DNA from 3 places in the Paenibacillus glycanilyticus genome. Region 1 is predicted to be linked to each of the others. Evidence: riboswitches for the same ligand, from Rfam matches in the RefSeq annotation. Region 1 holds a riboswitch; each other region holds the start of a gene.
The links. Region 1 has a riboswitch for cyclic di-AMP ahead of ACR9FF_RS23465 (TrkH family potassium uptake protein). Riboswitches for the same ligand answer to the same signal wherever they lie in the genome.

Region 1 (7,249 bases):
GAGCGTGCCAAGGAATACCGCGATCAGATCATCAGCATCGATGCGGTTATCGAGAAGCAGAAGATTACGATGAATGATGCCCTAGACCGCGACATCTTCGGCTACGCGGTAGAGAAGGGCTGGATGTGCGTGCAGATTCTGTACATGCGCCAGGGAAAAATGATTGAACGGCGCGGCACAACATTCCCTTATTATGGGGAAGAATACGATGACTTTATGACATTCGTTACCCAATATTACAGCGATAACCCGGCATTGCCGAAGCAGATTTTGCTGCCGCTCCCGGCCGATGAGGAAGAAGGGACGGCGGAGTCGTCCACGGCTGCCGATGAGTTCGCAACGATGCTGCATAACTGGCTGAAGGTGAAGGTGCTGATGCCGCAGCGCGGACGGAAAAGCGAAGCCGTATCCATGGCTATCGATAATGCCAAGATTGCGCTGGCGGATAAATTCCGCCTGATCGAGCGGGACGAAGAGAGAAGCGTCCGCGCTTCGGAAGGACTAGCCGAATGGCTTGGACTGCCCGAGGTCCGGCGAATCGAGGCGTTCGATAACTCGAATATCCAAGGCACAAATCCGGTCTCGGCGATGGTTGTCTTTACGGATGGCAAGCCGGACAGGAAAGAGTACCGCAAGTATAAGGTGAAAACCGTTGTTGGCGCGGATGATTACGAAACGATGCGCGAGGTTGTGCGGCGCCGTTACGAAAGAATGCTGAAGGAGCAGCAGACTCCTCCGGATTTAATCGTAGTCGACGGTGGCAAGGGACAAATCTCCGCAGCACTGGATATTTTGCAAAATGAGCTGGGGCTTTATATTCCGGTATGCGGACTTGTGAAGGATGCAAAGCATAAGACGGCCCAATTGATGACCGGTGATCCGCCGGAAGTCGTGCCGCTGCCCCGCGACAGCCAGGAATTTTATCTGCTGCAGCGGATTCAGGATGAAGTCCACCGGTTTGCGATTTCTTTCCACCGCGAACAGCGCGGCAAATCTATGATCGCTTCCCAGCTGGATGCGATTCCGGGAATCGGAGAGAAGCGCCGCAAGCTGCTGCTTAAGCATTTTGGCTCGATTAAGAAGATAAGGGAAGCTTCAATCGAGGACTTCAAGCCTCTGTCTATTGGCGAGAAGCTGGCTTCGCAAATTTTAGCTTCGTTAAATGAAGAAGAAAAGGAATGAGGCAACCTCATTCCTTTTTATATTACTTGCCTTTATTTTTTTATTTGCCTTTGCGACCGCCTGGTTTGCCGCTTTTATTGCCTTTGCTACCACCGGATTTGCCGCTTTTATTGCCTTTGCTGCCGCCTGATTTGCCGCTTTTATTGCCTTTGCTGCCGCCTGATTTGCCGCTTTTATTGCCTTTGCTACCACCGGATTTGCTGCTTTTATTGCCTTTGCTGCCGCCTGATTTGCCGCTTTTATTGCCTTTGCTGCCACCGGGTTTACCGCTTTTATTGCCTTTGCTGCCACCTGATTTTTTATTAGCTCCAGCTTTGTTAGCTCCTGCACTTCTGCCGCCGGGACTTTGATTGCCGCCAGGACTTTGATTGCCGCCGGGACTTTGATTGCCGCCAGGACTTTGATTGCCGCCAGGACTTTGGTTGCCGCCAGGACTTTGGTTGCCTCCGGGACTTTGGTTGCCGCCAGGACTTTGGTTGCCGCCGGGACTTTGGTTGCCTCCGGGACTTTGGTTGCCACCCGAGCTATGGTTTTTTGGCAATTCTATCACTCCTCATGAACGTAATACTAGATTATATGAAGGTTGCTAGAGTTGCTCTTGTACAGGAGTGGATAAACAAATGAAATAGTTTCTTGATTAATTTTCTTTACAAAGCGATGCTTGTAATTTTGTTCAACGGGACATAAACGAGGTAAGTCGTTTTGTAGTTGAAAGCAGAGAAAGTAGCATGCCCATTCTTAAAGCCAGCCCATTTCGCTTTATCCAGATCCTTTCCGTTATCCAGCGTAACGCGATGAATAACTTGTCCGAGCGACAGCTTGCTAAGGATGCCATAAGCATATTCAGCATAGCTTTTTCCGCTTGATTTTTCTTCCTTGTTGTACGGAATTACCGAATTGTCGCTATAGCCCGAAGATTTGTGCTCGTATTTGCGGCCATTTGATTTGTGTTCGCATTTGCAGCCATTTGATTTGTGTGAATAGCCGTCCGATTTTTTGCTGGAAGACTTGTGTTGGCAGCAGCAATTTTTCTTGCCGCCTGATTTGTTCTTTTTCCCGGACGATTTGTGATGGCCGCTTGACTTTTTGCATGACGACTGTTTCTCATAGCTTTTATTGCATGAGCTCTGTTTGCGGTCATAGCCGCTGATTCTTGCAATCAATCCTATCACACTCCATATGTTGGTTTAATAGATTATATTAAGTTGGACAGGATTTCTCTTGGACAAAGTGACCGTTTCTATTAAATGGGCGGTGTAGAGTGCCGTTATTGCGAAAAAAGGAATGTATCTTCGAAGAGATACATTCCTTTTTTTATAAGGAGTCCTTTCAGACCCGTATTGGAGTGCGCCGTTTATGCCAGGATTTGATAACCCAAGCGATAATAACAGGCAGAATAGCATAGATAAGGGCTGCGGTAATATTAACGCCTCCTCCAACGCTGACCAGCTCGAAGCTCATAATAAGGCTGTCCAGAATTGCGTGGGTGAACACGGCCGTTATAAAGCCATAGCGGAGGAAAATAAGACAAAATACCGTTCCCAGAATAACAAGCTCCACGATACGCGTATAGAACGGGAAGATCGGATAGCCGACATGTCCCAGCGCCCACATGATCGTGGGAATAAGCGTAGCGATAAACGTATTTTTGAACCATTTTTTGAATAAAGCAATGCCGAACAACCGGAATATCGCTTCTTCGGATATGGCAGCGCACCAGGCCATCATCGGCATAAGCCATAGCATATCCGTATTGTAAGGCGACTGCGTAGCATCGCTGGTTGCCCAGGAGCCTGCAAGAAACTTCATGGCGACCATAATGATCGCTTGCGCGCCAAGGATAATCGCTGCAAAAAGATAGGAGAGGCCAACGCTGCGCCATACATGCTCGCCATAGCCTCGCTCGCGGAATCCCGGCCATAAGGGGCGTTTTTGCGAGCGCCACATCCCGTCACCGGCGACTAAGGCGAAGTAAACGGCGAGGCCAACCGGAATGAGCAGCACGACCGTAATCAAAACGGTAGCCTTCATCTCGGCATCCGACCGGCTCTGCTCGCCAAAGGTTGCCATGATGCCATCAAGAACGTTCAGATTGTTATAGATGTAGAATACGATAAACACCAAGCTGATAAATATCCCGCGTTTAAAGGTCGTGTGTCCCCTGTAAAGAATCGCGTAAATAAGCGATAAAACGAGGGAGATGAAGCACATGTACGCCAGGCTGACAACAGACAGCGCGCTGCCCGTCTTTTTCTGGCCTTCCACGTAAGAGACGTAATCCGCCGGTGCTTGGAAAGCTGGCTTGTACCTGGTGATCACTGCTTTATCATCAACAAGACCTACTCCGATAATCAGCTCAAGTGAAGCGTCACCAAGCGTATAACCGGTAGGGTGAAGCACGGCGTCTCCTTGGTCATCGATGTACAGGCTGTCCAATTCTTCCGGCCGGAACCCTTTCGTTTCGGCAAAAGCCTTCGCTGACGTTTGAACCGATTGAGCATTGCCGGAAGATTGACCGCCAAGCCAATGCCAGCCTGTAATACTGCCGTTAGTCATATGGACGTAGACATAAGCTTTTGTGCCGTCCTCCAGATCCAGATTGACCTGGAACGTATCGGTCGGGAACTTGGCGTCATATTTATCTTCGAACTTGCCCAGCAGCTCTTCCTTGGAGAAATAACCGTTTGCCAGACTGTCGGTCTGATAAATCGTATGGGCGGTTACGGCTGCTTTGCCGAACTGTTCCCGGACGAACTTTTTCGCGGTCGACTCGGCTTCGCTTTTTGCAATAACCTTAGGAGTTGAGCTTGAGAACAGTTGGTCCCCGGCTGCAGGGCCGAACTGGGTAAAGATGAAAATAATTGCGCCTGCGACAGCAGCCCACAGGAATCTTTTCCAATCATGAGGAGCGATGGAAGGGATCATACAAAACCTCCATTTCGAATTCAGACGATGCTTCGCTACAGTAACAATACCATTATTAACCTCATTTATCCAATGCGGGCGAAAGTAGAGGATGCAAACGGAAAGCGGTGAAATAAGGACTTGCAGCCAGCAAGCAGCCAATTGTTCTGTAGGATTGCCCGTTTTTGAACGAATTCCGCTTAATTATCGCTTAGGCTCATTTTGATCGTTTCCGCAGTTTGGGCGTATAATCGTTACGTCATATTAATCGAATCGTATCAGCCGAATTTCGTTTTTGAAAACGGGGGAACCAAACCGCTGTCCGGAGCAATCCGCCAGCATGGGGTGAATTTCGAGCATTCCGCTTGAATAGGGCTGCCTTTCCAGGCCCGAATCCGTCAGCTAACCTCGTAGGCTGCGTGGAACAGGACTCATTTGCATGGGAGTTCCCGTGCTTTTTTTTATGCCCAAATGTTGAAAGATCTATTAAAAGGAGAGAAGAATGGCCAAATATCTCAATATCCTGAAATGGTCGCCGCCAAGGATTCTGGTCTTTGGTTTTGCCATGATTATCGTGATTGGAGCCGTGCTGCTGTCAATGCCCTTCTCCTCAAGCGATGGCTCGCGCCTGCCCTTTATCGATGCGTTGTTCACGGCAACCTCGGCGACCTGCGTGACCGGACTTGTTGTCGTCGATACGGGTACATACTTCTCTACCTTTGGCAAAATCATCATCCTCTCTCTTATCCAACTTGGCGGATTAGGCTTTATGACCATGGCCACGCTGATTGCGCTGGTGCTGCGCAAGAGGATTTCGCTTAAGGAACGGCTCATTCTGCAGGAAGCGATGAACCAGACGAGTATGGAGGGTATCGTCAGACTAATCCGCAGAGTGATCTTCTACTCTTTAACGATAGAGCTGGTTGGCGCTGTTCTGTTTGCCGTCCGATTCGCCTTTGACATGCCGTTTGGGAGAGCGGTATGGTTTGGGCTCTTTCATTCGATATCCTTCTTCAACAACGCAGGCTTTGATATCTTCGGCCATTTCCGCAGCTTAACGATGTACGTAGGGGACCCGCTCGTTAATATCGTGTCGATGCTGCTCATTATTTTTGGCGGATTAGGTTTTGTGGTAATGGCGGATTTGCTGGAGTTCCGGAAAAACAAAAGACTGTCGCTGCACAGCAAGGTTGTTCTCTCGACAACCGGCATCCTGATTGCCGCTGGCGCTGTTGTTATTTTCGTTTTCGAGTTTTCGAACAGCAATACGCTTGGTTCCCTCAATTGGGGCGAAAAGATTCTGGCTTCCTTCTTCCAGTCCGTTACGCCTAGAACGGCGGGGGCCAACACGCTGGATTATACCCAGCTTCGGCAGGCGACCGTCTTTTTCACCGTTATTCTGATGTTTATCGGCGCTTCGCCGGGCTCTACAGGCGGGGGAATCAAGACGACAACCTTTACCACGATGGTCGGGGCGGTTATCGCGATGATCCGCGGGCGGGAAGATATCGTTCTTTTCCATTACCGGCTTGGGAAGGACCGGATCTTCAAGGCGCTGACGATTACGATGCTGTCGCTCACGCTGGTCCTATTGGTAACGATGCTGCTGTCCACGACGGAAGACCAGCAGTTCCTGAAAATTTTATTCGAAACAACGTCGGCGTTTGGCACCGTTGGCCTAACGACGGGCATTACGCCTGAGCTGACGTTCTTCGGCAAAATAGTCATTGCGGTAACGATGTTCGCCGGACGGCTTGGTCCGCTGACGCTTGCTTACGCGCTAGGGCCAAAAACAGAGAAAGAGCTGTACCGGTATCCGGAAGGCAAAATTACGATTGGATAGGGGAATAGAGAGCAAGAATGAAGAACAATCAATTCGTGATCGTAGGCTTGGGGAGGTTCGGCTCCAGTCTTGGAAGAGAGCTTATTAAGCTGGGCTATGAGGTGCTTGGAATCGACCGGGATGAGGAAGCCGTTCAGGAGATGAGCAATGTGCTGACCTATACGGTGTCGGCGGATTGCACGGACGAAGAGACGCTGCGATCACTAGGCGTTCGTAATTTTGACTGCGGAGTCGTGGCGATTGGCGATGACATTCAGGCCAGCATACTGACGACTATATTATTGAAGGATTTGGGCGTGAAGCGGGTAGTAGCTAAAGCGATGAGCGAGCTGCACGGACGCGTGCTGGAGAAAATTGGCGTTGACCGCGTTATTTATCCGGAGCGGGATATGGGCATCCGGGTTGCCCATCAGCTTGTCTCCCCGAATCTGCTTGATTATATCGAGCTGTCGAAGGAGTATACCATTGCCGAGCTTTCGGTGCCGAAATGCCTGAACGGCAAGTCGCTTCAAGACATGAATTTGCGCGCCCGGTTCGGATGCAGCATCGTAGCCATTAACAAGCCTTCCGGTATTATAATTGCTCCTACGGCGACGGATGTGGTGACGGAAAAGGACGTTATGGTCGTGATCGGAACAAACGACCAGATTGAACAGTTTGAAGAAACCATAATCAGGTGATGATAAGGACAGTGGGCGCCGTTAGCGTTCATTGTCCTTTTGTTTGCTCGCTGCTGAGGTGGGGAATGGATGGGGCGGGATGGCTCGGCGGGACGGGGTATCTCTTCCGGCCGCTGTTGTCATTCCTTTGCTCTGAACAGGTTTACATAGGGGTAGCAAAGGAAGTGACAAAGGCGAACGCTGCGCTCCTCCAGAGATACCCCTTTCCCGCCTCGCGCCGCACCCATCCATTCCCCCTGCGAGGGAATGAAAAAGGACAGTGAAGCGCTAAAAAGCGCTACCACTGTCCTCCCTTGCGGGAGCGAGAAGAGCGGAGAGCTCAAAGGCTAACAGCATAAAGGCGAAAAGCATAAGAGCGAAAGACACAAGAGCGAAAGACACAAGAGCGAAACCTACTGACCTAACTCCGAGATCCAACGCCGGACCGCCGGATGAAGATCGGAAGGGTCATTGTGGATGAGACAAGTCGTTCGCTTGGTCTCTTCCAGCTCGCGGATGGGGACAACGACAAGCTCGTTGTCGGCGAGTAACTGCTTGCGCATATAGGAATGCGGGAGCAGGGTTGCCGCTCGGCACGTATGAAGAAGACGGACGATAGCCTCGAAGGAGTCGATCTCCATCCGGACATCCGGCTGAAGAT
Region 2 (7,249 bases), 590 kb from region 1:
AAACCATGCCTTTTCCCCGGATGAACATGGATATCGGATTTTACAAAGGATCGCAAGTCGCCAGAGCCACTCTGGTCAAAAAAGCACCTTCATTCCCTTTTACCGGCTACGGCATCGGTAACAAAATCCGGATCCAGAACCATCTGCTCACTTCCCCCGTTCTGAAGCCGTATCTTCTTCCTACTGAACTGGTGAAGGACTCTAGCAGCTTTTTAGCCTTTGTGAAAAAGTATAATAGCGTCATGCTGAAGCCGATTAACGGCTGGGGCGGCAGAGATATCGTACGCGTCACGCTGGAGCAAGGACAGTACAAAGTGCAAAAAAACAGCGAGCAAACGCGATTAACGAGCGCTGTGGGTATACGTTCGTTAATTAGACGCGCGCTGAGCAAGGAACGCCAAATCATGCAGCAGTGGATCGATATCCGGAACAAGCAAGGAATTATTTACGACATTCGCGCGTTGATGCTGAAGAAAAGCGAAGGGAACTGGGAGACAACGGGGATTGCCGTGCGGGAAGCGCAGCGCGGACGGATTACGTCCAATCTGAAGAGCGGCGGCCATGCCTTTGAAGCAAGCTCCTATCTAAAAAAAGAGTTTGGCGACGAGAAGGGCGAAGCGCTCGCCAAATCCGTCCGCGAACTCGCGGAATATATTCCGACGTTTACGGAAAAATCCTATGGCGCCCGCCTTTGCGAGCTTGGCATTGACCTCGCGGTTGATGTCCACGGCAAGCTGTGGCTGCTTGAAATCAACATCAAGCCGGGAAAAAAAATTATGCGGCAGCTGTATGGACTCAAAGCTTGGGAGCAATGCCTGCATACGCATTTTCAATATGCCCGCAGCCTGCTGTCAAAAACCCAATAAACGGAGATGAATCATGAGTACGGAAATAACGATAGCCGCAGTCGGGGATTTCCTGATGAAGACGCGTATTATTAACTCCTGCAAAGGAGAAAAAGGCTATTCCTTCGACCATCTGTTCGAACCGATCGCCCCTTATCTGCGTAATGCCGATCTTACCATCGGCAACCTGGAAACCGTATTTGCGGGTAAAACCTCCGAGGACGCTTACAGTGTGGTGAAACGCCATCCGCGTACGAACTGGCCTATGTTCAACTGCCCGGATGCTTTTGCCGATACCTTAAAAAATCTTGGCTTTGACTTTGTCTCGACAGCCAATAATCATTGCATGGACAACGGCATTAACGGTCTGAAGCGTACGCTCAGAATTTTGGATGCCAAGGGGATTGCCCATACCGGAACTTACCGGACGCAGAATGAATCGCAAAGTCTAGTCGTGAAAGAAGTCAAAGGCATCAAGATCGGCTTCCTTGCTTATACGAAAACCACGAATAAAATACCGGTTCCCTCGGACCATAAATGGGCGGTTGACCTGATCAATCCGGCCAAAATGGTCTCCGACCTGAAACGGCTTAAAGCCAAAAACGTCGATCTGACTATCGTATGCCTGCATATGGGCAGAGAATACTCGAATTACCCGGTTCAAAAGCAAAAGGATATGGTGCAATTATTATTCAAAAACGGCGCTGACATTATACTCGGCGCCCACTCGCATACCATTCAGCCAGCCGTCTTCTACAAAAGCGGATCGGGTATCCGCAGATTCGCCATTTATTCCCTCGGCAATATCATTTCGACCCGCCTCTATTACAACGACCATACTTTAACCGGACTCATTACTCAGCTCCAGGTGCGCAAGCTTGATGACGGCACGATTCGCATTAAGAAGGTTGACTTTATCCCAACCTGGACGCGAATCAGCAAAACGGGAGGCCGAAGCGCCTTTAAGGTCTTCCCGCTTACCGCCCATTTAAAAAAGCTCGACCCGTCCAGTGCCGAAGCCGTCCGCATGAAAAAGATGATCCAGCATGTCCGCCAGCATATCGTAAAGGATCCCGACTCCGTCAACGCGGAAATCATCTAACCGAAAAAAATGCCGTACGGATCACTCCGTACGGCATTTCCCTGTCCTTTAAAGCAATTAAATAAGGTTTTACTTTTTAACTGCGGTGTGACTTAAACGGAGAATTCGAATGTTTCTTGAAAAGTGTAACGTCCGCCTTTGTTCGGGGGAATTCTCTTATATTAATAAATTCAATAAATCCCCCGAACAACAGCGGTTGAAAGAAATATTCGAATGCGCAGTTTCTAAATAAAACCGAGTTAATGAGTCAATCCTAGTTAATCACGCGACGTCCCACGATGAAACGCTGTTTATAGTAGCTATCGTTAACGTTCGATACGATAACGTCCTTCGAAGGGCTCGCGTTATGAATCATTTTGCCGTTGCCGATGTAGATGCCGACATGGCCTACGTCTTTATGGTTTTTCGAGCCGCTGTTCCAGAAGAACAGAAGATCGCCTTTTTTGAAGTTGCCGTAGCCTACTTTCGTACCTACTTTAGCTTGATCATCATCATCACGGTTAACCAGGGTAACGCCAACATTAGCAAGTTTATATACAAGTGCTGTGAAGCCGGAGCAATCCGTAGCGTAAGGGGCTTTTTTCTCCTGACGGTTCTGCCAGCTTACATAGTTCACTTTGCCTTTCAGGTTCAATGCGGTGGAAACAATCTTGTTTCTCTTTGCATCCGCAGACATGGCCGCATCCGCGGTCGTGTGCAACAGGGCCGTTACCGGCAAGGCGATAGCTACCAGCAGCATAGCAATTTTAGTCATGAATTTCATTTCAATACTCACTCCCTAACTTGTTGATAGGGCTATTATAGATTGGCTTAGAACCCCAAGGACACCCGCAAAAATTGGAAACGAGCGGTAAATGAAAGCGTTAAGAATGCTGTAATCTAGGCGTTTCTTGAGTCTTATCCACTTTCTGAGAATGCGATGAGTCTTTATGAGTATTTTCTTACTTGTTGCGTCCTATCAACTATGCTATAATCCTGATTTTTCATATTTCGCGTGCGAAATAACGCAAAAAAGCCCGTTCTTCCATCAAGGAAGAACGGGCTTGGAAAAACTATCTCTTCTATTATAGTGCTTTCAAAGCATTTGCAATTTCGATACACAAATCCTCGGCCTGCGGCACAAAGCCCAGTCGGTCGATAAAAGCATGCGTACATCCCTTGTACCGGATGGTCTTGACCGGTACGCCGGCTGCCGCAAGCTGCCTGCTGTATACCTCCGACTGAATGCGCAGCCCGTCAAATTCGGCTCCTACGCACAACGTACGCGGTAATCCTGCGCTGTCAGCCAGAAGCGGACTGACATAAGGATTACGGACTTCCTCCTCATGCGGCAGATAAAGCTCCCAAGCCTTTCTGCCTTCCGGATCGGCATCGGTAGGCCGTCCAATCCCCAGCATCGGATCAATCATCGCTTTTTGCTCATCCGACATTTCGAATTGGGACAACTCCCACTGATAACCGTTCACCCCATTAAGGAAGGTCACGCATGGATAAATGAGCACCTGCTGAGCTACCATGCGAGTACCCAGATCCCGGTCCTTGGTTGCTACGGCGGCCGACAGATTGCCGCCGGCACTATCGCCGCCTACCGCAATCCGGTTCCGGTCGATGCCGTATTCCTCGGCATGCTCGTAAATATATTGAACGGCATTAAAGCAATCGTTAAATCCGTTAGGGAACTTATGCTCCGGAGCCAAGGAATAATCAATATTAAAGACTACGGCATCGGCCAGCTCGGCAATCAGCCGGCAAGGGTTCTCCACCGCAAACACGGTACCGCCGATCCAGCCGCCGCCGTGAATATAAATGAGACAAGGTTTATTAGGCTTCCGCATCGATTTGCGCGGATAATACCGCCATAGGCCAACCTCATTGTCGCCAAGCTTTACGCGTTCGTAACCGGTGTAAATCTCCACCGTATTCAAATTACGGTTCGGAAATCCCATGGAATCGCGTATAAGCCGAAGCTGCTCCTCCGGCGACGGAGGCTGGTCCGTGGCAGCCTTTTGTTCCCCCGCCCATTTCCTAATAATCTGAAGCTCGTAGGGATCCAGATAACCGGCCCTTGTCTCTTCCGGATTAACCTTTACAATAACCTGCGTGCCGTTCAAGTTTGCTTCTTCCTGCTGAGCTTGCAGGTCGTTCACGATTTCCTGGCCGTATACTCTCATTGATAGAAGCCTCCCGGGATGTGAAATACGATCCCTTCTTACTTCTCCTTTTGCTTATGAACATCCTTTATTTATTCTTGGCAGGCTGACCGGACGGCAGATAGACCATATGATCATCGTGCTCCGACAAATCCTCCAGCCAAGATGCTTCAGGAGGACAATCCAGCATGATAAAACGGCCTTTTCCTTCTTCTTGATAGTGATGGTATTTCACGTAGGCTTTGCCGCCCTCTATATCCAGCAATTCAACCTTGCCGTAATCATGAGCCATCAGAAGCCGGATCCGCTTCCCAAGCTCCGCGGTTAGTTCTTTTGCTTGCTGAACGATGGAGAACTGCGTTTGCAGGGATAGACTAGACTCGGGATAAGAAGGATTAGGACGGTTAATGATAAAGGAATATGGCGAAACCCCAGCCTGGGACAGCTGATCGATCAGCTTGCCTAACAGAAGAGGATCATTATTAACGCCCTTGACAATAGGGGTTTGATTAAGAACGATTACGCCCGCTTGGTGAAGGGCATTAAAGGCTTTCTTCGCTTCGGCCGTTACTTCCCTCGGATGGTTAATCGTGGTCATTAAATAGATGCGTTTCTCCGGACTCGAGAACCGGCTTAACATCTCTAACAGTTCATGGTCCTCGTAAATCCTCATCGGATTATGAACCGGCATTCTGGAATCCAGCCTAATCGTGCCGATATGCTCGATATTCCGCAGCTGCTCGATTATTCGGGTCAGCTTTGAAATACCTAACATCAGGCTATCGCCCGTCAGCACAACCTTATGAATTTCGTTATGTTCGGCGATGTACGCAATTCCTTCCGCTGCCTGGGACACGGGAAGAAGAACCATCGACTGATAAATGTGCTTGCAGCCGGCAGCTTCCCAAGAAAACTCCTGGAGCCCGTGAGGGGCTTCCCCCGCAGCCGCAATCAGATGCTTACGGATCGGATCCTTCGGATCATCCCAGTCAATCAGGTTTAAGTAATAATCATTGACGCGAAAATGCTTCTTAAGCCGTTCTCTTTCCGCCTCCGACAGACCTGCCGATCTACTGTTATCGGCCATTGGTTGTACCATTTCGCATCCCTCCAAAAGGTTATTAAAAGCATCACCTATGCCGGGAAGTCCATCCCACCTCCACGAAAAATGAAAAAAAAGACCCCCGCAGCACAGAGCATGGATATGGTCTGTGCGCAATTTGGGCCTTTAAAACAGAAAAAGACCCTCCAAGGGTCTATCGTTTGCAATGTTATTCGCAAAAGACCCATCTCAAAGCTGACGAGGTTAGCTGACGGACTCGGGATAGATGGTTCCCTACAGCCGATAACCGGCTGATTCGCCCCAAAAGATTGGTTTCCCCGCTTCTCGGCAACGCCGAGAACTAAGCTTATTATAATTATCTCACAATTCGTAATATTGTCAACAATTAATCAGTAAAAATCCCCGCCCAAATTCCCGAGGAAGATTGGGCGGGGTTATGTTAAATCTCTGCGGTCATTTCTTATCCACTTGAAGAAGAAATAAGTGCTTAACCGAAAACGTATCCTTGATGGTATCCTCCGAAATAACGTTCAGCTTGATGAGACCGGCGATTTTGGAGGTATCGGGCTTCGAGAGCAGCCGCCATACATCGGGATCTGGAAGAGCAGCATACAGCTTGCTCTCATCGAATTCCTTGCGCTCCTGGGAAACAATCTTCACCTTGTAGCTGCCTACCTCCAGTTCGGAGAGGTCCAGCTCGGCGCAATGCTGTATAATTTCACCGCGCAGCTCGGATAATTCCTGCTCGATTTCCTTCTGTTTTTGCTTAAGCTGATAATAACGCCTGACTTTGTTATCCTCCACCTTATTCACGCTCCTCTTCATCATATGTATGACGGGAAGCGCGGAATTAGGACTGGATCTTGTCCCGCTATCTAACGGCTAGTCCTCTCTTGCGATAGGCCCAATGATTTGTTGGGCCATGCCCGCTGCCGATGGCAATGCCATCTTCAATGGCTGCCTGTATATAGGCTTTTGCCTGGCGTACGGCTTCCTCGATGTCAAGCCCTTGCGCGAGACCTGCAGTAAGAGCAGCCGAATACGTACAGCCGGTCCCATGGGTACGGGCCGTCTCGATCCGTCTGCCCGCCAGCTCGCTGTAGCCGCTGCCGTCGAAGAGCAGATCCACCGCTTCGGTTCCCGCTTCATGCCCGCCCTTGATCAGGACATAACGGGCGCCAAGGCTGGACAGCTTTTTCGCCGCTTCAAGCTTGTCGGCCTTGTTGCGTACGGCCATACCGGTCAGATGCTCGGCTTCCGGAATGTTTGGCGTTACGATCATCGTCAGAGGCAGCAGCTTGCGGGTTAAAGCCCGCACGGCCTCTACCTGAAGGAGCGACGCGCCGCCTTTGGCGATCATAACCGGATCGACCACAACCTTCTTCCAGCCGAAGAAAGCAATCGCCTCGGCTACTTCCTCGATAATCTCGGCACTAAACAACATGCCGGTCTTTAAAGCGTCAACGCCGATATCGCTGCCGACGGAGTGAATCTGGGCCTTTACCGCTTCCTTGGCGAGCGGGAATACGCCTTGCACGCCAAGGGTATTTTGCGCTGTAATCGCCGTCAAAGCAGACATCCCGTAAGCGCCAAGCTCCTGGAACGTTTTTAAATCCGCCTGAATGCCTGCTCCGCCGCCGCTGTCCGAGCCGGCAATCGTTAAAGCCCGGGCTACATTGCCGTTAATGGATTCCGCCATTTGTATTTCACCCCGTTTATCGTTTAGTAGGAAAACCGTTCCGGCGCAAACGCCGGCAGCCTGCTGCCGTTATCGATGTAATCGGCCACAACCTGTGCCGTTACCGGGCTTAGAAGAATGCCGTTGCGGTAATGGCCCGCCGCCATAATGACGCGGCCGCCCGATTCCTCTAGCGGTCCAAGCAAAGGGAAACCGTCCTGCGTGGATGGCCGGAGGCCTGCCCAGCGGTGGAACGGCTCCCGCTCCTCCAGAAACGGAAACGCCTGCTTGTTCCATTTGCGCAGCCGCTCGATTCCACGCTCCGTAACGGTTGTATCAAAGCCCGCCACATCCTCGGAAGCTCCGCATACGAGCGTACCGTTTTCTTTTGCAACCAAATAGCCCTGATTG
Region 3 (7,249 bases), 1.6 Mb from region 1:
TTGCCGCCCGGCTTCGCCGCCATCCGCTCCGCGACTTCCTTCTGAATCATGACGACGATGTTCTCGAGCGGCAGACGCTCTTCCAGCAGCTTCATCAGAATCGGAGTCGTCACATAATACGGCAGGTTCGCCACGACGCTTACGCCAGTCACGTCAGCGAAACGCTCCTCGAACAGCTTTTTCAGATCCAGCTTAAGCACGTCGCCATGCACGACCTTCACATGCTCCTCGCCCGCCAGAATGTCACCCAGTATCGGAATAAGCCGGTTGTCGATCTCAATAGCCGTTACCGTGCCCGCTGCCGCAGCCAGATGCTGCGTGAGCGCGCCGATGCCCGGTCCGATCTCAAGAGCGCCCTTCGTCTTGTCGAGTCCGGCCGCGTTTACGATCTTGTGCAAAATATTTTGATCAATCAGGAAGTTCTGGCCCAAGCTCTTCTTAAACGAGAAGCCATACTTCGCGATAATTTCCTTCGTGCGTTTCGGCGTTGCTACTTCAATCGCCTTCATATCGTTTCCGCTCATACCGTTCACTCCTGTCCCTGTTCCATCGTACGCAGAGCCTCCGCGAATTCTTCGCGGGAGATCCGGAAGCTTGTACACCGTTTGAAAAACTGCTTGCCGTTCGCATATCCGATCCCAAGCAGCTTGCCCATCCGAAGACGGCGGTTTGCCGCGTCCGGATGGACGATAAGACCCGCTTCCATCAGATCCTCCCAGGTAATGTCCCCTTCTCCCGCCGCCATCTCCGTCCGCAGCTCGGAGAGCGCCTGACGAATCGCTTCGGGGCTTGCGTTCTCGATTCCGATATCGCCTTTGTACATGGCCTTCTCCTGCGGCAGAAAAGCATGCTTGCAGCCCGGCACGCGCCGCGCGACAATTTTGCGAATTCTCTCGCCCGCATGATCGGGGTCCGTAAATATAATAACGCCTCTGCGTTCCATCGCCAGCTCGATCCGGCGAAGCACTTCCTCGCCAACCGCAGAACCGTTCGTTTCGATCGTATCCGCCTCAACGGCCCGCTTCACGGCTACCGTATCGTCTTTGCCTTCCACCACAATAATTTCCTTAATCACAAGCGAACATTCCTTTCCAAAGCAGCAACTTTCGCTCTTCTTTCACCGTCAATGATTATGCAGCCTGCTTAGCATCTCCATACACACAAAAAGAAGAGGCAGCGCCTCTTCTTATAATGGCATATTTAACAATGAAATACGATAGCGTGAAGCCATTAGCTTGCGGTTGGCTTGGTTGGTCCAAGCACGTATACGGTATACCCTTTTTTCCGGCCGAACTTATTGGCATAGCTTGTGCTGTCAAAGTAAACGTCGATCTTGTTGCCATTGATGGCGCTGCCCGTATCCTCCGCTCTGCGGAAGCCAATGCCTTCGATGTACACCCACCAGCCAATTGGAATAACATCCGGATCCACCGCGATCGTACGGCCTTCCTTCACCTTCGCGCCGGAAGCCGTAATGCCGTATCCCGGATGACTCTCATCCTTGCCCGTAGAAGCTACGCCTGCCGAATAGGCGGTTAAAGTGACATTCTTGAGAATCTTCTTTGCCTTAAACGTTACGCCGCTCTTTGTATAGGAGCCCGTGCTCGCAGCCGAGAGCGTATGTACGTCCTTCTTCGATCCGACCGCTACGACCTGACTGACCGTATGCTTCTGAACGACCTTGTCGACCAGCTTGGAGGAGACAAGAACACCGTTCTCGTACTTTTTCTCCACGCGCTCGATAACGACGCCATTCTTGCCGGATTGCACCAGCTTCTCCTTCCCTTTCTCGAGGGTAGGATCTTGTTTCTTTACGATCGAGAACGGCAAAGTCCGTTCATTCTCTGCTACCTTGGTATCGATGCGGGTAACGGTCACCGTCATTGCCTTCGAAATCTGAGTATCGAGAGACGGGATAACTTTATCTTGATCGCGGACAGGAATATTTAATTTCCCGATCGCCGCCTGTACTGTTTTCTCTGTCGTGTACACCGTCGATGTTTTGCCATCTGCTTTTACGGTAACCGGAACCGCGTACTTGATTTCGATGCGGTCTCCGTCTTTGATGGACGCATTCAGAGGATGAGATACCTCGTCATAGGGTCCAACCGTTATAGCTTGTTCATCCAGTAGGCGTTGCAGGACCCATTGTTTTGTCTTAACAACAGTTTCTTGTCCGTTCACTACTACGGATACGCTCTTATCAGCCGATCCGTACAACAACACCAAAAACATGAAAGTCATAGCGATTGAGATAATTGCACTCAGAACAATTAAACGCAAGTTTTCATGCTTCCATCGCAATGCGAAAGTCATGCTGGATGATCGCTTCCCATGGGTCTCCTTAGCCTGGATCATTCCCACTTCTATCGGTCCTCCTTCATAGCCCCGCCGCCAAACTGTTACGCATGATACTATTGACGCGACTATTAAGTATATTGGCGTGACAAGCACGCTCCAGTGTTACGGCCTCCCACCTCCAAGATTTACCCTGTAAAGACTATTTCCGAATAGCGAAAATCGAAAATAAAAAGAAGCCTTCGACAGAGGATCTGATCGTGGCTTCCTGGGTAATCAAACATTCAGGAAAAGGTGAATACACGAGGTTGATCGCTCTCTATAATCGCTTACGAGGTTAGCTGACGGGTTCGGGCGAGAGAGCTGCCCTATCCGCGGAACGAATGCTCATGGCAATCGCCGCAAAATTCACCCCTGAAGAATTCATACGCCACGCGATGCTTCAAGACGTCTTAACTACGCATCCGCTGTCGTTGGTTCCCCCGCTCTCCGGCTTTCGGAGATTAAGCGCAAACTGGAAATCCAATACAAAAGTTAAAGCTCTGAGAAAAATCATACATTCCTGACCACAGAATTGTAAAGATGCGTTAAAAGACGATTTTAACGAAATTTTAGGATTCTGAAGGCAAATATCGGCGATTCCAACAAGTAAAAAGAGTTTTATCGCCGCTATAGTCCTTATTTCAGCGGTTTTAATCCGTTTTTAAACAATACCAAAACATTTTTTACCGTTTGCGCTTGTAATAACTGCGATTTCCTCCTTGGATTTTCCTGTTATTTCCGCTGCTGCCTCTGCGACCAGGGACACATACGAGCTCTCATTTCTCTTCCCTCTAAATGGATGTGGAGACAAATATGGGGAGTCCGTTTCGATAAGAAGACGGTCAAGCGGAACGTTCGCAAGCACCTCTTTTGGCACCCTTGCATTTTTGAAAGTGACCGGTCCGCCGAACGAAATATAGAAGTTCATATCGAGGCACATTTTTGCCGTTTCCCAGCTGCCGGAGTAGCAGTGCATAACCCCTCCGACTTCAGACGCTTTCTCTTCCCTCAGAATACGGACAATGTCCTCATGCGCATCCCGGTTATGGATGACAATCGGCTTACCCAGCTTCCTGGCTAGGCGAATTTGATCCCGGAATACCCGGTGCTGCACATCCTTCGGAGAGGTATCCCAGTGGTAATCAAGACCGATTTCCCCTATGGCTACAACCTTCGGATGGGCGCAAAGCTGCTCGATCCATTCCAGATCCCCCGGCTCCATGAAAACGCTGTCCACCGGATGCCAGCCAACTGCTGCATAAATAAAATCGTATTTTTCCGCAAGCTCCATCGTCGTTGGAATTGTTTCGCGGTTGAAACCGATATTGATCATTAAATCGACACCGGCAGCACGCGCTCTTTCGATAACTTCGGCACGGTCGTTGTCGAATTGCGGAGAGTCCAGGTGGGTATGCGTGTCGAATAAAGATATCATCTTAGCTGCAAGCTCCTTCTATATATAGAGTTAAATTTTGAATAATTCCCGGACAGCCGGGCTTAACCGGTCAGCAGCGGCGAGCAGGGGCTCGATCGGGTAATAGATATGATACTGGCCTTGATGCAGTCCGCTGATGGATCGTACAATGTCGGATTTCACCGATATTTCGCTTAAGGTGTTATCTTCGTTAAGCAGCAAAATCGGCGCTTTATCCTCTTTCCCGCCTTTTTTCGCATCGGGGCGATAAATGTCGTAAGGCTGGTCAAACGGGAAATCGATTTCCATATGGTAGTCCGGGTTAAGACCGATCGCGATGAACTCCAGAGCCGCTTCTTCCAATAAAGAATCCCCCGGATCATCAAGCGTAATGTATTTGTAGAGCTGGCGATTGAGGAACCGGTCGCACAACCCGGCGAGCAATGCATCCTTCTCTTCGGTCCATAACGAGAAAATCGTCTGCATGTAGGCCTCGTCCAGCTTCAAATAATCCGGCACCGTAATGCTGCCGTCAAGCAGCTTGTTAATGGGTCCCGGCATCCACGAAAAGGTATAGCCGCTGTCGTACAGCTCCTTGGCCCGGCGGGTGATCTGCCTTAGTATAATCTCCGAGCTCCGGGTAACCGGATGGAAATAAATTTGCCAATACATCTGGTAACGGGACATTAAGTAATGCTCAATGGCATGCATCCCGCTTTCCTTTACGACAATCTTGCCCTGAACGGGACGCAGGACGCGCAAAATCCGCTCCAGGTCGAAGTTGCCGTAGTTGACTCCCGTAAAATAAGCATCGCGCAGCAGATAGTCCATCCGGTCCGCATCCATCTGGCTGGAAATCAGGCTTACAACGATCGGGTTCGGGTACGTCTTGCTGATTACCGAGGCTACCTTCTCCGGGAAATCCTCCGATACGCGGCGCAGCACGCGGTTAACTTCCGTATCCTCCAGCAAAATCGCACAGGTCCATTGCTCATGATGAGTGTCGAATACCTGCTCCAGCGAATGAGAAAAAGGCCCATGGCCAACGTCGTGCAGAAGAGCGGCGCAGAGAGCCAGCAGTCTTTCCTCCGCCGGCCAGCCCGGATACTCGTTACGCTCGAATTGAGAGATGATTTTCCTCGTTATTTCATAAACCCCTAAGGAGTGGGAGAAGCGGCTGTGTTCTGCGCCATGAAACGTCAAATAAGAGGTCCCAAGCTGGCGAATTCGTCTAAGCCTCTGAAACTCCTTCGTGTTGATCAAATCCCACACCGTCTGATCCTGCACGTAAATATATTTGTGCACCGGATCCTTAAAAACCTTCTCTTCGGTCAGCTGCTGATTCACTCGCCCTTTCAACCCCTTTGTTCATGGTTTCGACACAAAACTCTGGTAGAATGTCGAATACTGTCGTAATATAGTTTCCAAATTGTCGAAGCTGTTGTATTCTATAGTAAGATTAATATGACCTTGCTATAGAGTCAAATTCCCGTAAATATAGGTCTAGTAAGCTCTATTAAAGACTTTCTCGGTTGACTATTATGGGAATCGTTGGTATTATAGTAGCCATAAAAAGAAAAACTATGTCGAATAGTGACGAAATGTAATTTCCTGAGAGGAGAAACAAAATCATGATGAAATCTACTGGTATTGTACGTAAAGTCGACGAATTGGGTCGTGTTGTTATTCCAATCGAATTGCGCCGTACCCTTGGTATTGGCGAGAAAGATGCTCTGGAGATCTATGTAGACGGCGAGCGTATTATGCTTAAGAAATACGAGCCTGCATGTATCTTCTGCGGCAATGCGGAAAACGTATCCTACTTCAAAGGCAAAATTGTTTGCCATATTTGTTTATCTGAGATGCCTTCTCCTGTGACAAAATAAGAAATATAGGTTATAATAGAAATACACCAACTTGTTAATTCTAACCTTTTTATACTCCTTGATGCCTTCCTGTGCTAGAACCCGGCCAGGAAGGTCTTTTTTTGCCCAAATAACGCAGTAATCTAGCGATTAACTGCGTTATAGACTTCCCTCTTCGGCAGGCCACGGTCTTGGGCCGCTTTTTTAATGGCTTCTTTGCGGTCGATGCCTTCATTCTCGTAATGGGCGACATGCTCTTCAAGCCCAAGTGTTGTCCACCAAATCTCTCCGTTATCTCCCGCATCCCCCGATCCTGCAGCTGCCCCTTCAATAATAAGGCAGTATTCTCCCAGGGGAGGATTCTCCTCAAGAAAAGCAAGACATTCGGATATGCTTCCGCGCGCAGCCTCTTCATGGCGCTTAGTAAGCTCCCTAACCATCGCAATCCGCCGATCGCCCCAGTGTTCCAGCATAGCGTCCAGCGTCTTCTTCAGGCGATGGGGAGATTCATACATCATAAGCGTCCCTTCTTGACGGGATAGACGGGTCAGCCATTCGGCAAGCGGCTTTTTATCCCTTGGGGGAAATCCCGTGAACATGAACCTGTCGGTCGGGAGTCCCGATATGATCAGCGCCGATAAGGCCGCATTCGCTCCCGGTATAGGTACTACCTTTATACCCGCTTCCACGGCATCTTTAACAAGGTCAGCCCCTGGATCACTAACGGCAGGCAAGCCTGCATCGCTGACAAGCGCAATAGACTGTCCTTCTATCAATAGACGGATAAGCTCGCTTCCGCTAGCCTGCTTATTATGCTCATGATAGCTGACCAATCTGGTGGCTATCTCGAAATGCGTAAGCAGCTTGCGTGTCTGCCTTGTATCTTCAGCCGCAATAAGCTGCACTTCTTTTAAAGTCCGGATTGCCCGGTAAGTCATATCCTCCAGATTGCCAATCGGAGTACCTACCAAATATAGGATACCATAATCGCTATCCGCTTGATCTTTAAAGCTTTTTTGAATTTGTATCATTGCCTTGCTCCCTCCCGTCCGTAATATTGTTTATTCGTATACAAAGACCGGCGGCAGCAGCCTAAGCTCCGGCTTGCCGTCGCGTATCGCCTCTATTAATACCATATTGGCCTCCCCTTGCGCATTGGGATGGATGAACTGCACGCGCTTGGGTTCAAGACGGTATTTCCGCATCGTCTCCATAATATCGATAAACCGCGAAGGACGGTGAACCATAGCCACCTTTCCTCCCGAATGGACAAGCCTTGCGCAGGCATGAACGACATCATCCAGCGTGCAATGTATTTCATGACGGGCGATTGCGTAATGATCATTCTCGTTGGAGTCGCCTGCTTTTACCGCCATGTATGGAGGATTGACCGTTACGGCGTCATAAATACCATTGCCGGCTTCTTTCATGAATATTTTCAGATCCGCCTCTATAATAGAGACCTGCTCCGACAGGTTATTCATCGCTACGCTGCGCCTTGCCATGTCCGCTAGTCTTGGCTGAATCTCAACCGCATCGATCCGCGCATCGGTCCTGGTCGTCAGCAGCATCGGGATTACCCCGTTTCCCGTGCAGAGATCAAGAATTCGTCCGCGCTTCGGAATGGTAG

Region 2: another riboswitch for cyclic di-AMP. It lies ahead of ACR9FF_RS26155 (KamA family radical SAM protein); the one in region 1 lies ahead of ACR9FF_RS23465 (TrkH family potassium uptake protein).
Region 3: another riboswitch for cyclic di-AMP. It lies ahead of ACR9FF_RS00145 (3D domain-containing protein); the one in region 1 lies ahead of ACR9FF_RS23465 (TrkH family potassium uptake protein).

The regions. Positions count from the first base shown of each region.
Region 1 covers NZ_CP195155.1:5,212,957-5,220,205, reverse strand. Annotated here, with positions in the region: gene uvrC (excinuclease ABC subunit UvrC) at 1-1,182, shown strand, start outside; gene ACR9FF_RS23480 (hypothetical protein) at 1,159-1,701, opposite strand; gene ACR9FF_RS23475 (hypothetical protein) at 1,830-2,345, opposite strand; gene ACR9FF_RS23470 (CPBP family intramembrane glutamic endopeptidase) at 2,512-4,107, opposite strand; cyclic di-AMP (ydaO/yuaA leader) riboswitch at 4,357-4,518, shown strand; gene ACR9FF_RS23465 (TrkH family potassium uptake protein) at 4,589-5,929, shown strand; gene ACR9FF_RS23460 (potassium channel family protein) at 5,947-6,609, shown strand; gene ACR9FF_RS23455 (LysR family transcriptional regulator) at 7,002-7,249, opposite strand, start outside.
Region 2 covers NZ_CP195155.1:5,807,805-5,815,053, forward strand. Annotated here, with positions in the region: gene ACR9FF_RS26135 (YheC/YheD family protein) at 1-866, shown strand, start outside; gene ACR9FF_RS26140 (CapA family protein) at 880-1,947, shown strand; gene ACR9FF_RS26145 (C40 family peptidase) at 2,201-2,710, opposite strand; gene ACR9FF_RS26150 (alpha/beta hydrolase) at 3,012-4,118, opposite strand; gene ACR9FF_RS26155 (KamA family radical SAM protein) at 4,186-5,196, opposite strand; cyclic di-AMP (ydaO/yuaA leader) riboswitch at 5,379-5,517, opposite strand; gene ACR9FF_RS26160 (hypothetical protein) at 5,614-5,964, opposite strand; gene thiD (bifunctional hydroxymethylpyrimidine kinase/phosphomethylpyrimidine kinase) at 6,032-6,859, opposite strand; gene thiO (glycine oxidase ThiO) at 6,883-7,249, opposite strand, start outside.
Region 3 covers NZ_CP195155.1:23,191-30,439, reverse strand. Annotated here, with positions in the region: gene rsmA (16S rRNA (adenine(1518)-N(6)/adenine(1519)-N(6))-dimethyltransferase RsmA) at 1-524, opposite strand, end outside; gene rnmV (ribonuclease M5) at 530-1,075, opposite strand; gene ACR9FF_RS00145 (3D domain-containing protein) at 1,231-2,364, opposite strand; cyclic di-AMP (ydaO/yuaA leader) riboswitch at 2,609-2,818, opposite strand; gene ACR9FF_RS00140 (TatD family hydrolase) at 3,002-3,775, opposite strand; gene ACR9FF_RS00135 (HD domain-containing protein) at 3,806-5,101, opposite strand; gene ACR9FF_RS00130 (AbrB/MazE/SpoVT family DNA-binding domain-containing protein) at 5,386-5,640, shown strand; gene rsmI (16S rRNA (cytidine(1402)-2'-O)-methyltransferase) at 5,763-6,650, opposite strand; gene ACR9FF_RS00120 (tRNA1(Val) (adenine(37)-N6)-methyltransferase) at 6,681-7,249, opposite strand, start outside.